Regions from separate parts of the Woeseia sp. D3-10 genome, predicted to be linked through region 1. Evidence: riboswitches for the same ligand, from Rfam matches in the RefSeq annotation. Region 1 holds a riboswitch; the other holds the start of a gene.

What was found. A riboswitch is a leader RNA that binds a small molecule or an ion and turns the genes downstream of it on or off. The one in region 1 is predicted to bind cobalamin.
Region 2: it holds a riboswitch for cobalamin, as region 1 does, so the genes downstream of both, AC0L8N_RS07105 (ribonucleoside-diphosphate reductase subunit alpha) here and AC0L8N_RS12185 (TonB-dependent receptor domain-containing protein) in region 1, are expected to answer to the same signal.

The regions. Positions count from the first base shown of each region.
Region 1 is NZ_JBVVTW010000007.1:2,648,071-2,654,352, reverse strand. It holds gene AC0L8N_RS12210 (class I SAM-dependent methyltransferase) at 1-16, shown strand, start outside; gene AC0L8N_RS12205 (amidase) at 111-1,688, shown strand; gene AC0L8N_RS12200 (hypothetical protein) at 1,786-2,556, shown strand; gene AC0L8N_RS12195 (ABC transporter ATP-binding protein) at 2,607-3,404, shown strand; gene AC0L8N_RS12190 (inositol monophosphatase family protein) at 3,427-4,221, opposite strand; cobalamin riboswitch at 4,394-4,640, shown strand; gene AC0L8N_RS12185 (TonB-dependent receptor domain-containing protein) at 4,752-6,282, shown strand, end outside.
Region 2 is NZ_JBVVTW010000007.1:1,417,313-1,423,594, reverse strand. It holds gene AC0L8N_RS07110 (ribonucleotide-diphosphate reductase subunit beta) at 152-1,204, opposite strand; gene AC0L8N_RS07105 (ribonucleoside-diphosphate reductase subunit alpha) at 1,234-3,072, opposite strand; cobalamin riboswitch at 3,179-3,375, opposite strand; gene AC0L8N_RS07100 (TonB-dependent receptor family protein) at 3,748-5,970, shown strand.

The DNA of each region.
Region 1 (6,282 bases):
TCGCAAACCTCGCTGACGGCAACTTGCTTGCAGTACCTGGCCCCTCGCACTAGTCTCAGTACCTAAGGTGCGTCGACTACAGCGACGCTGGGCAGTGGAGAGGATCGCGAATGAGTCTGTCTCGGAAGTTCCTTGTGAAGTACACGGCAGCGGCAGCGACGGCACTGTTACTGGCTGCCTGTGCAGGCCCGGTCGTGCAGTCCTACGAAGAAGCCACTGTTACCGACTTGCAGGTAGCCATGCAGAACGGCGAGCTGACCGCTCGACGCCTGACCGACTACTACCTGCAAAGAATTGAACGCATCGACCACAGCGGCGCAAATCTTCGCTCTGTCATTGAAGTAAACCCTGACGCCCGAAGTATCGCCGACGCCCTGGATGATGAACGGCGCGATGGCAAGGTCCGCGGACCCTTGCACGGGATACCAGTCGTACTGAAAGCGAATATCGATACCGGCGACACCATGACAACCAGCGCCGGTTCGCTCGCGCTTGCCGGACACCGTGCCGCAGACGATGCCTTTCTTGTTCGGCAATTGCGCGATGCCGGCGCCATTATCCTGGCCAAGACCAACTTGAGTGAATGGGCTAATTTTCGCTCGACCAATTCGTCCAGCGGCTGGAGCAGCCTCGGCGGCCAGACCGGCAACGCCTATGACCCACGCCGTAACCCGTGCGGATCGTCGTCAGGTTCCGCCGTCGCCGTTGCCGCAAACCTGAGTGTTCTTGCCATCGGCACAGAAACCGACGGCTCTGTTGTTTGTCCGGCGTCAATCAACGGCATAGTGGGTATCAAGCCAACGCTGGGTTTGATCAGCCGCGACGGCATTATTCCGATTGCCCACAGTCAGGATACGGCGGGGCCAATGGCACGGACGGTGAGCGACGCCGCCATTCTGCTCAATGCTCTGGTCACCAAAGACGACAGCGACCCGGCCAGCGCTGATCGCCCGGCGTCGCTACCGGACTATGCCGCCGACCTGCGGACTGATGCGTTGCAAGGCAAGCGCATTGGCGTGCTCCGCAATTACGGCGGCGCCGGCAAGAACGACGCCGTTGAAGGCGTGTTCACAGCCAGCATCGCGATGTTGCAGTCACTGGGCGCGGTCATTGTTGATCCGGTGGACTTAGACACTGACGGCATGGGTGATGCCGAATTCGAAGTTCTCTTGTACGAGTTCAAAGCTGATCTCAACAAGTACTTCGCTGAATCGAACACGCCCGTATCCAGCTTGAGCGAACTGATCGCGTTCAATAACGCACATGCGGCCAATGTCATGCCGATTTTCGGGCAGGAGCTTCTGATAATGGCCGACGCCAAAGGCCCGCTGACAGACGAGGGCTACCTGAATGCCTTGGCCGACAGCAAGAGCATCGCACGAGACGGCATCGACAACGTGCTCGAGGAACACCGACTCGACGCATTGATCGCGCCATCCAATGGCCCGGCCTGGCTCACCGACCACATCAACGGCGACACGTTCAGCGTCGGCAGCTCGTCACTGGCCGCCGTATCGGGTTATGCGAGCATTACAGTGCCGGCAGGTCAGGTGCAGGGGCTGCCGGTCGGCTTGTCATTTATCGGCGGTGCCTACAGTGAAGCCGAACTCATCCGACTTGCATACGCTTTCGAACAGGCCAGCGCTGCGCGACGTGCCCCTGACCCGGAAAACCCGCACCGACCATAGGCCAAAACGCGGGCTTTGGCACAAAATGCGAACTGTTCGCTGGCTCAAAACGGGCGCAACAGGCGTAATTCACTGTCGTCAAGACTGTTGAAGACTCATGTTCAAGGCCATACGCGTAACGATACTGCTGTTTATCCTGGGGATGGTGCTGACCTCAACGTGGTTGTCACAAGCCCGCAGCACTGACTGGAACAACAGCCTGTGGGTCAAAATCTACCCAATCAATGCGGACGGCAGCCGGATCAGCGACGACTATATTCGCCAGCTTTCGGTCGAACAGTTCTCCGGTATCGAAACCTTTGTCAGCCGCGAAGTTGAACGCTACGGCCACGACCTGAAGCGCCCGGTACGAATCGAACTGGGAACGCTGATCAGTGAACAACCGCCCGAACTACCGGATGCCTACAACAAACTGAAAGTCATGTGGTGGAGTCTGCGCATGCGCTGGTGGGCACACAGCGTGGCCAGCCCGCAAGACTCACCGGCGCCGGACGTCAGGATCTTCGTCCGCTATCACGCGCCATCAACAGACTTTCTGCTGGAGAATTCGGTCGGCCTGCAAAAAGGCATGGTCGGCATTGTGAACGGATTCGCCGGACGCCGGCATGACGGCAGCAACAACGTCATCATCACGCACGAGTTCCTGCACACGCTGGGCGCTACAGACAAATACGAAGCAGCGAACGGCCTGCCACGTTTTCCGGAAGGCTACGCCGAACCGGATCGCTCGCCACGCTACCCACAGCGTTTCGCGGAAATCATGGGTGGACGAATCGCACTGGCTGACGATGACGCGGTCATTCCGCGCAGCCTGAAGTACGTTCTGATTGGCGAACAGACCGCCGCCGAGATTCGACTGATACCCTGACGCGCCCGACTGACTGGCGTCGCCGCGGCTTTGCCGCTAGCCTGCAGCGCATGAGCAACCAAGCAGACACAGTACTGGCCGGGCGCAAGCTGCGTATCGAAGTGCCCGGTCGAACACTGGTCGACGGACTGGATTTCGAGTTGCGCGCAGGCGAGTTTCTCGCCGTACTCGGCCAGAACGGCGCCGGAAAGTCACTGACGCTGCACACGCTCGCCGGCTTGCGACGGCCCGGCACCGGCAGCGTTGAATTGCGGGGTCAGGCACTGCCCGACCTGACCCGCCAGACGATTGCGCGCCAGCTCGCGCTGCTGCCGCAACATTCGGACGATGCCTTTCCAGCCACGGTATTCGAAACGGTGTTGTCAGGCCGGCACCCGCACGTACCGCGCTGGCAATGGGAAAGTACCGTGGATCGCGACATCGCCAGTGATTGTCTGCGCCTTATGGACCTGCACAACCTGCACCACCGCGACATTGCGACTCTATCGGGTGGCGAGCGTCGCCGCGTTGCCGTTGCACAGGTGCTGGCACAGGCGCCGCACGTGTACTTACTCGACGAACCCAGCAATCACCTCGACCCGCAACACCAACTGGATGTATTGAATGTCTTCGCAGACCAGGCGGCCAGCGGCAAGACCGTCATTGCCAGTTTGCACGACGTTAATCTTGCCGCGCGCTATGCAACGTCCTGCCTGCTGTTATTCGGTGATGGTCGCTGGGAACTCGGGCCGGCCGACTCCATCCTCACCGCGACCGTACTCAGTGACTTGTACGCGACGCCCATGGAAGCCTTGCCGTGGCGCGATCGTCAGTTCTTTGTTGCTGCCGCCAACGAGCCACTACCTTAGTTCGTGGCCGCGCGATGCAGCGCTAGTCGACGTAACCGCGTAATCGTTGCAACAGCGGTTCGTGCAAGCCCGGGTTCGCCGCCAGCACCGAGCGAATCTCAAGCCCCGGTGTCGAGCCATTCAGATCGGTAAATACGCCACCAGCCTCAGTTACGATGACGGCTAAGGCCGCGACATCAAGGATGTTCACGTCTGATTCCACAACCGCTTCGATCTTGCCACTGGCCAGCAAATGGTAGTGGTAGAAATCGCCATAGCCGCGAATACGGTCCGCGCTCGCGACCACTTTGCCGAACTCACTCCAGCCCGGACTCGCGGCCAGCGACTTGAGATTGCCAGCCGATACGGCGGCCCGGTCAAGCTCATGAATATCGCTCACCTGCAAACGTTTACCGTTCAACCAGGCACCCTTGCCCCGTTCGGCATAGGCCAATTCGTCGAACATGGTGCCACTGGAAACGCCCAACACGAGCTCACCCTCGTGCATCAATGCAATCTGCGTTGAAAAAAACGGGTACTGGCGAACGAAGCCCTTCGTGCCATCGATCGGATCCACCAACCACAGATACGGGCTGTCTCTGCCAGTCGAACCGGTTTCCTCGCCGTAAAAACCGTGCGACGGAAATGCACCCAGAATAATCTCGCGGATTCGTTCCTCACATTCAACATCGGCCTGCGTCACCGGTGTCCGGTCCGCCTTGGTTTGCACTGTAAAATTGCCATTGAAATAGTGCCGGCTGATGGCGGCTGCGGCGCGCGCCGCTTCAAGTGCGACATCCAGTTCGCGTGATACCGCAGGCGTATTGCTTTCGTTCACTAACAGCTCCTCCTGAAAGGCGACACTATGGCGGCAGCGACTGGAAGACTCAAGCGCACGGAGGCCGTCAGTGCGCCATTCTGTCGGGTCCCGGCCTGCCGTTCCGGAGCACAACGCCGACCAGCAGGCGCTCACCTCATCGCAGGCTTGACACAGGTAAGCAGCAGCACCTAAGGTGCCGCGCTCATCAGGTGAACCCGGAATGGCATTGTTCCGGGTGAACGGGAAGCCGGTGCGGAATGTTTCATTCCCAGGCCGGCGCTGCCCCCGCAACGGTGATCGAGTTAATCCGCAGCCCCCGTCATTTATGACGGAGCCACTGTGAAACAGCGCTACTTGCGCCGGTTTCGCGGGAAGGCGCTGCGGACCGGCACTTGCCGCTCGTAAGCCCGGAGACCGGCCCGATGTACACGCGAACGGCGCGGCGGGCGACTGTTCGGGCGTGCCATCGGCATACGTCCCTGTTCCCCGCAGTTCCTTCGCTTTTCTTGTTACAGAAAACGCATGCGGGCGGCATGCAGGGGTTAGTTATGAACGTTCTCCAGGGTACTTTTCTGGCAGCTTTACTGTTGCCAACAATCTCGGTTGCCAACAACGACGACATCGTCGTTACCGGCACGCGAAGCGAGCGCGCTATCGAGGACTTGATTGTTCCCGTTGCCGTAATCAATCGTCAGCAAATCGAATTATCCGCAGCAAGCGACCTCGCCGAGTTGCTGCGTTTTGAAGCCGGCCTCGACATTGGCCGCAATGGCGGCCCGGGGCAACCCACGTCGGTGTTTCTGCGCGGCACTGAAAGCAACCACACTCTGCTGCTGATCGACGGCGTGCGCGCGAACCCCGGCACCATCGGCGGCGGCGCGTTTCAGAATATTTCACCCGAAGTTATTCAGCGCGTCGAAATAGTCAAAGGCGGACGTTCGTCGTTGTACGGTACCGATGCAATCGGCGGCGTTATCAACGTTATCACCCGACGCGCAGGCAGCGGCTATGCCGAAGCCGGTGCCGGCGGTGGCAGTTTCGGCACACGCAATGCGTACACCAGTTTCGCTGCCAGCGGCCAAAACGGCGAGTTTGGCGCGACTATCGACTGGCAGGACACCGATGGCTACGCGATCCGCACGGACAGTCCGATCGAACGCGGCTACGACAACCTCAGCGCCAGCTTTTACGGCAGTCATCGCTTCGGCAGTGCGACGCTTACGGCACGCCACTGGCGGGCTACGGGCAGCAGCGAATACCTGGACTTCTTCCTGACCCCACTGGATCAGGACTACCGCAACGAAACCAGCTCGCTGGAACTCTCAAACCCTCTGGGAGCAAACATCAGCAGCAAACTGCTGGTCAGCTACATGGTGGACGACATTGCGCAAAATCAGTCTCCTGATTTCGTTGTCTCAAAACGGCTGGGTGTCGACTGGCAGGTCTCGACGGTCGTCGCCAACCACAACCTGGCAGCCGGTTTGTATGCGACGAATGAATCGGCCGAAAGCCTGTCCTTCGGCAGCGGTTTCGACATGGACACGGACACCCGTGCCATATTCATCCACGACAGCATCGACGTTGGTCGGCACCGCGTTTTCCTTGCGGGACGCTTTACCGACCACGACACCTTTGGCGACGAGTTCACCTGGAATGCTGAGTACGCGCTCGATGTGAACGACAGGCTGACGCTGACGGCCGGCCTGGGCCATGCATTTCGTGCGCCGGATGCCACGGACCGTTTCGGTTTCGGCGGCAACGCTGATCTGCGCCCGGAAGTCGCAGACGAAGTGCAGCTCAGCGCGCGACTCGCCGTCAGCGAACGACACTCGTTGCACCTCGATCTGTACCAGAACGATATCGAAGACCTGATTGAATTTGACTTCACGTCGTTCACTTTGCAGAACATCAACAAAGCGGAATTGCGCGGCGCCCAACTTGGTTGGGCTTACACGGGCGAACAGTTTGATGCGCGCGTCGACCTCATCTCGCAAACCGCCGAGAACGCGGTCGATGGCAGTCGGCTATTGCGACGACCCGAACGCAATATGACCATCAACCTGCGCCGTCGCATCGGCG
Region 2 (6,282 bases), 1.2 Mb from region 1:
CAGTCGGGCCATTAATGAAGAACGCGGCTAGTAGACAAACAAGTCGGGCAACATGGGTGATCATGAAACAGCCATTCGGAAAGTTGCGGCAGATTCACTCTATTAAGAATGGGCTCCGCACACAATCCGCAAATCATATCGTGCTGTTTCTTCACACCGGCAATGACGATTGACGGGCTCTTGCCAAACGGTCGTCAAACATCGACCACGCGCCTTCATTACCGTGCCAGCTGCCTATCGTTGCGGCTTTCGCGTACTCGGTGGCACGTGTTTCGAAAAAGTTGGCATGCTCTACACCGTTCAGGATTTCCGTCAGCCATGGCAGCGGATGCACTTTCTCGCCGTAGATTGGCGGCAGCGAGAGTTGCTGGAGCCGCCAGTCGGCGATGTAGCGTATGTAGCGTTTGACCTCAGCGGGTTCCAGACCTTCGAGTGGTCCCATCTCGAACGCCAGGTCGATGAAGCGGTCTTCGAGGGTCACGACAGTTCTTGCGCAGTCGGCAATGTCGTCCCGAACAGAACGGGTAAGCGCTCCCGTCTCTTCGGCGAAAGAATGGAACAGCCGCAATACGCCTTCGCAGTGCAGGCTTTCATCCCGTACCGACCAGGAAACGATCTGGCCCATGCCGCGCATTTTGTTGTGCCGAGGGAAATTCAGCAGGATCGCGAAACTAGCAAACAGTTGCAGGCCCTCTGTAAATCCGCCAAACATGGCCAGCGTTCGCAGGATGTCGCCTTCGTTGGAGACGCCGAATTCCTGCATGTAGTCGTGCTTATCGCGCATCGCCTCGTAGTCCATGAACGCGGCAAACTCACTGTCCGGCATGCCCAGAGTTTCGAGTAGCAATGCATAAGCGACGATGTGCACGGTTTCCATATTGGCAAATGCCGCGAGCATCATCTTGATCTCGGTGGGCCGAAACACCCGGGCATAGCGTTCCAGGTAGTTGTCCTGAACCTCAACGTCCGACTGGGTGAAGAACCGAAAGACCTGAGTGAGGAGATTCCGTTCCGCGTCACTCAGGTTGTGCACCCAGTCTTTGCAGTCTTCCCCAAGCGGCACTTCTTCGGGCAGCCAATGAATCTGTTGCTGTTTACGCCAGTACTCGATAGCCCACGGGTAGCGAAACGGTTTGTAGCTCTTGCTCGGGGTCATGAGTCCGGGTAATTCGAGCAGGGCAATCTGCGATTTATCTTGTGACATTGATGGGTGTCTCCAAAGAGGGGCGCCGTTTACTGGCAGGCAAGGCATTCGTCGTAGTTCGACAGGTTGGTCGTAAGCGCGCGTTCCGGCCATTGCTGGGTGTTGTCGGCTTCTACGCCGGCGTAGCCTGCGCGTTGCACGGATTTGGAACGGCAGTAGTAGAGGCTCTTGATGCCGCGTTCCCAGGCCAGCCAGTGCAGCATGAGCAGGTCCCACTTGTGCAGGTCGCTGTTCAGGAAGAGATTGACGGATTGCCCCTGGCAAATACTCGGTGCCCGATCAGCCGCGAGGTCGATCACCCAGCGCTGGTCGATCTCGAACGAGGTTCGGAATACGGCTTTCTCATCGTCGCTTAAACACTCGAGGTGCTGAACGGAGCCATCGTGCTGGAGAATTGACGACCAGGTCTCCTCGGTATCAAGCCCTTCTTGACTCAGCAGTTTCGCGAGTTCCAGATTCTTGACAGTGAACGAGCCGGACAGCGTTTTGTGGGTGTAAATGTTGCCCGGTATCGGCTCAATACACGCGCTGGTGCCGCCGCAGATAATGCTGATGCTCGCGGTCGGCGCAATCGACAACTTGTGGCTGAAGCGCTCCATGGCACCTGCATCGGCCGCGTCAGGGCACGCGCCGCGTTCTTCGGCGAGCGTTACCGATGCCTTGTCGGCTTCTGCCCTGAGGTGCTGGAACACCCGGATGTTCCAGCTCTTTGCAAGTGCGCTTTCGAACGGTATCCCCATAGCTTGCAGATAGGTATGGAAGCCCATCGCACCGAGACCCACAGAGCGTTCGCGCATGGCGGAGTACTTCGCATGACTCATGCTGTCCGGCGCATTGACGATGAAATCTTCAAGAACGTTATCGAGGAAACGGAAAATGTCTTCGACGAATTTTTCGTCTTGGCGCCATTCGTCCCACTTCACGAGGTTAACGGAAGCGAGGCAACACACGGCGGTCCGGAGCTTTCCGGAATTGTCCCGGCCGGTTGGCAACAAAATTTCACTGCACAGATTGGACTGGCGAATTTTCAGGCCGAGTTGTTTCTGGTGGTCGGCAAGAGCGCGATTCGCCGTGTCGACGAATAGCAGGTAGGGTTCGCCGGTTTGCAAGCGGGTCTCAAGAATTTTTTGCCAGAGCTCGCGGGCAGATACGGTCCGGACCTCTTGCTGGGTTGCCGGGCTGCGCAGCGAGAACGACGCGCCTTCCCGCACGGCCTCCATGAATTCATCGGTGATCGCGATGCCGTGATGCAGGTTGAGACTCTTGCGATTGAAGTCGCCGGAGGGCTTGCGAATCTCGATGAACTCTTCGATCTCCGGATGGTAGACATCGATGTAGACCGCCGCCGATCCGCGCCGCAGCGAACCTTGTGAAATAGCCAGCGTCAGTGAGTCCATAACGCGTACAAACGGAATGATTCCCGATGTCTGGCCGTTGCCTTTTACCGTTTCGCCGATCGAACGGACATCGCCCCAGTAGGTGCCAATGCCACCACCGTTGGAGGCGAGCCAGACGTTTTCCATCCAGGTTCCGACGATGCCATCGAGACTGTCCTCGACCGCATTCAGGAAGCAGGAAATCGGCAGGCCGCGTGCGGTGCCGCCGTTACTGAGGATCGGTGTTGCCGGCATGAACCAGAGCTTCGACATGTAATCGTAGAGACGCTGTGCATGCGCCTGATCGTCGGCGTAGGCTTTGGCGACCCGCGCGAACAAATCCTGGCAGGACTCGCCCGGGAGCAGGTAACGGTCGCGCATGGTTGCTTTGCCAAACTCGGTCAGCAGTTCGTCGCGGGTTGGATCAGTGTGGATGACAGTCTCTGGCGAGAGCATCACGGGTGGGGTGGTGGAAAGTGCCGGTTGTGCCATGCGATTACCTCTGGTCGTGGTAAACGGGGCACTTGCGAAGGATTTTGCGGCCGGAGAAAACCATTGGGAGCTCAGCCACGAACCCTCCCGGAACACCCCGTCCGATGAGTACGAAGTTCTGGCGGCAGGTCTCCTGACTCACAGCGTTGGCGTTCTGCGCCGCCTTCCCGGGATTTCCCAGTGGCATTGTGGCGCGAAACCGCTGTTTACAGTTGCGGGGACAGTTCCGGGATCCTGACATTCCTGCCAGTCACCGGATTCCCTTTTCATCGCTAAAAGCGAACCGTCGAACCACTACAGCTTGGGCCAGTTCCGTGACCGATGTCAACATGTTGTGTTTCTTCCACGACGTCAGCAACTGTCTTGCCAGCGCGCCACAGCCCTTCCTGTTCGAAACCGGCCGCTTGAACAAGTGGTTTGGCTGGCGGATGAGGTTGCGAATGAGAGAGGCTCTGATGCCTTTCCCGGTCTGTCCTCGGTCAGGGCGCGGACAACGGCTGCGGAAAATTAACCTGTCTCAATGCCCGGAGGCGATTCTGGCTGGCCCGCCGGGCTTCGACAGACCGCGGGTTTCCCGAAGGGCTTGAGCTACGGTCAGTCTCGAATTGCGAATGATTCGCATTTTCGTTATCGTTCGTGTCACCGTAGTATCCGCCCTACCCAGAGGTTTCCACCATGCAACACCCCCTTCGCAGCACCGCCCGCGCCGGCGGCGCATTGTTGCTGCTGACTGCCACACCAGTGTTCGCTCAGGACATGGCCGCAAGCGGCGCCAGCGAGCCGCTCGACAACGTCACCATCATCGGCCACCGTCGAGACGTCAGCGACATTCCAGGCTCGGCGCATGTTATCGACAATGAAGAGCTCAATGCCTTCATGCAGTCGGACGTCATGCGCGTGTTGCGCACGGTGCCGGGTGTGTACGTGCAGGAAGAAGACGGCTTCGGGCTGCGACCGAACATCGGCATTCGCGGTTCCGGCCTCGACCGCAGTGCGCGGATCGCGCTGCTTGAAGATGGCGTGCTGATCGCGCCGGCACCTTACGCGGCATCGTCTGCCTACTACTTCCCGACCCAGCGTCGCATGCATGCCGTGGAAGTGTTGAAAGGCCCGGCGGCCATAACCGTGGGCCCGCGCACAACCGGCGGTGCCATCAACTTGATTTCAACACCAATTCCGGACCAACTGGCTGCGAATATCGATCTCCGGCTTGGCCAGAACGACAGTCTTGATGCACACCTCAATGTCGGCAATCGCGGCGAGCGTTTTTCGTGGCTGATCGAGACCGTGCAGAGCGTGAGTGACGGTTTCAAGACCATCGATGGACCCGCCGGTAACGAGACCGGGTTTGATATCGAGGACTACATGGTCAAGCTGCAGTTCGATAGCGACCCGAACGCAACACTCAACCAGAGCCTGCGACTGAAAGCTGGCTACACCGACCAGGTATCGGACGAGACTTACCTCGGCCTGACCGAGACCGATTTCGCGGCCGACCCCTACCGGCGTTACGCGGCGTCGGCCGGCGACCGCTTTCTGGGTGAACACGAGCAACTGCAGTTGAGTTACATCGTTGACAACGACGGCCCGTGGCGCGCTGAAGTAACTGCCTATCGCAACAACTTTGCACGCAACTGGTTCAAGTTGCAGTCGGTGAATGGCGCTGGCATGTCGTCAGTGCTGGATAACCCTGCAGCTTACGCAACCGAACTCGGCTACCTGCAGGGCATGACCAGTCCGGATGACGCGATCATCAAACGTCACAACAGCCGCGAATATTACTCGCAGGGTATTCAGGGCTCTCTTAGTTGGGACCTGAATGTTGGAGATGCCGAAATTGCTTTGACCGGCGGCGTGCGCTTGCACGAAGACGAGGAAGACCGGTTGCAGCAGGACGATGGGTTCCGCATGCAGAACATGCAACTCGTACAGACCAGCACCGGCGCACCCGGATCGGCAACGAATCGGGTCAGCGATGCACGGGTAACAGCGCTGTTCCTTACTTCCGAAATTCGCACCGGCAACTGGATATTCACACCCGGCATGCGCTTCGAAGACATAGATATGACGCGCTACGATTACTCCACCAGCGATCCTTCGCGTGCACTTGGCCCCACACAAGTGCGTGACAACTCGGTGTCGGTGGTTATACCGGGCATGGGTGCGTTGTACCGCGTCAGCGATCACTGGCGTCTGCTCGCCGGTGTACACAAAGGCTTTAATCCGCCTGGGCCTGGCAGCAGTGCGCAGGAAGAGGAGAGTCTGAATCTGGAGTTCGGTGCACGCTACGCGAAAGACGCGCTGACCTTCGAGTCTATCTGGTTCGTCAATGACTATGACAATCTGGTCGGCACGGTCACCGCATCAACCGGCGGTGATAACCAGATCGGCGATCAATTCGACGGCGGCGAAGTCACGGTGCAGGGGCTGGAACTGAGCGCTGGCTACACCCTTGAGGGGCTGGCTGACGGCCGCTTACAAATGCCGCTCGCGATGGAATACACGTGGACTCGAGAGGCAGAGTTTCACAACGCATTTGAGAGTGGTTTCGAACCCTGGGGCGACGTCGCGGTAGGTGATGAATTGCCGTACATCCCAGAGCACCAGTTGCGACTCACTGCGGGCCTCGAAGCCGAAAAGCTTGGGGTAAACCTCGCGGCGAACTACGTCGGCCGCATGCGCACCGTTGCCGGGCAAAGTGGTTACCCAACGGCCGAGACTGTTGATTCCCACGTTGTCTGGGATCTCGTTGGGCGCTGGCGTTTCAACGACCGGTTTTCCAGCTACGTGAAAGTCGACAACCTGCTCGATGAAACCTACGTGGCCTCGCGTCGCCCCGCCGGACTTCGGCCGGGCCTGGAACGCACGGCCTGGGTAGGGTTGAGTTACCAGCTGTAACGAGTGAGGCGGGTTCCGGTGGTCGGAACCCGCCATTTTGCCCTTGCTCCGTAACATGATAATCAAAATACATTCTTGTACTCACCTGTAATCAGGCATCCCGCCTGTGTTTTCGCCGTCGATAGCTGAATTGAGTCTCCGTTGGCCATTCCAGATACCCGCCTGAAACGCTAGTATTTGTATTCGCCAAACAAAAATAAGCGACCAGCGAAATGGACGTCAGGAATCTTTCGATTTTTGTAAGCGCACTTCTTGCGACTCTGGTCGGCTGCGGGGGCGGTGGTGGCGACAGCACCCCATCAACGCCACCGC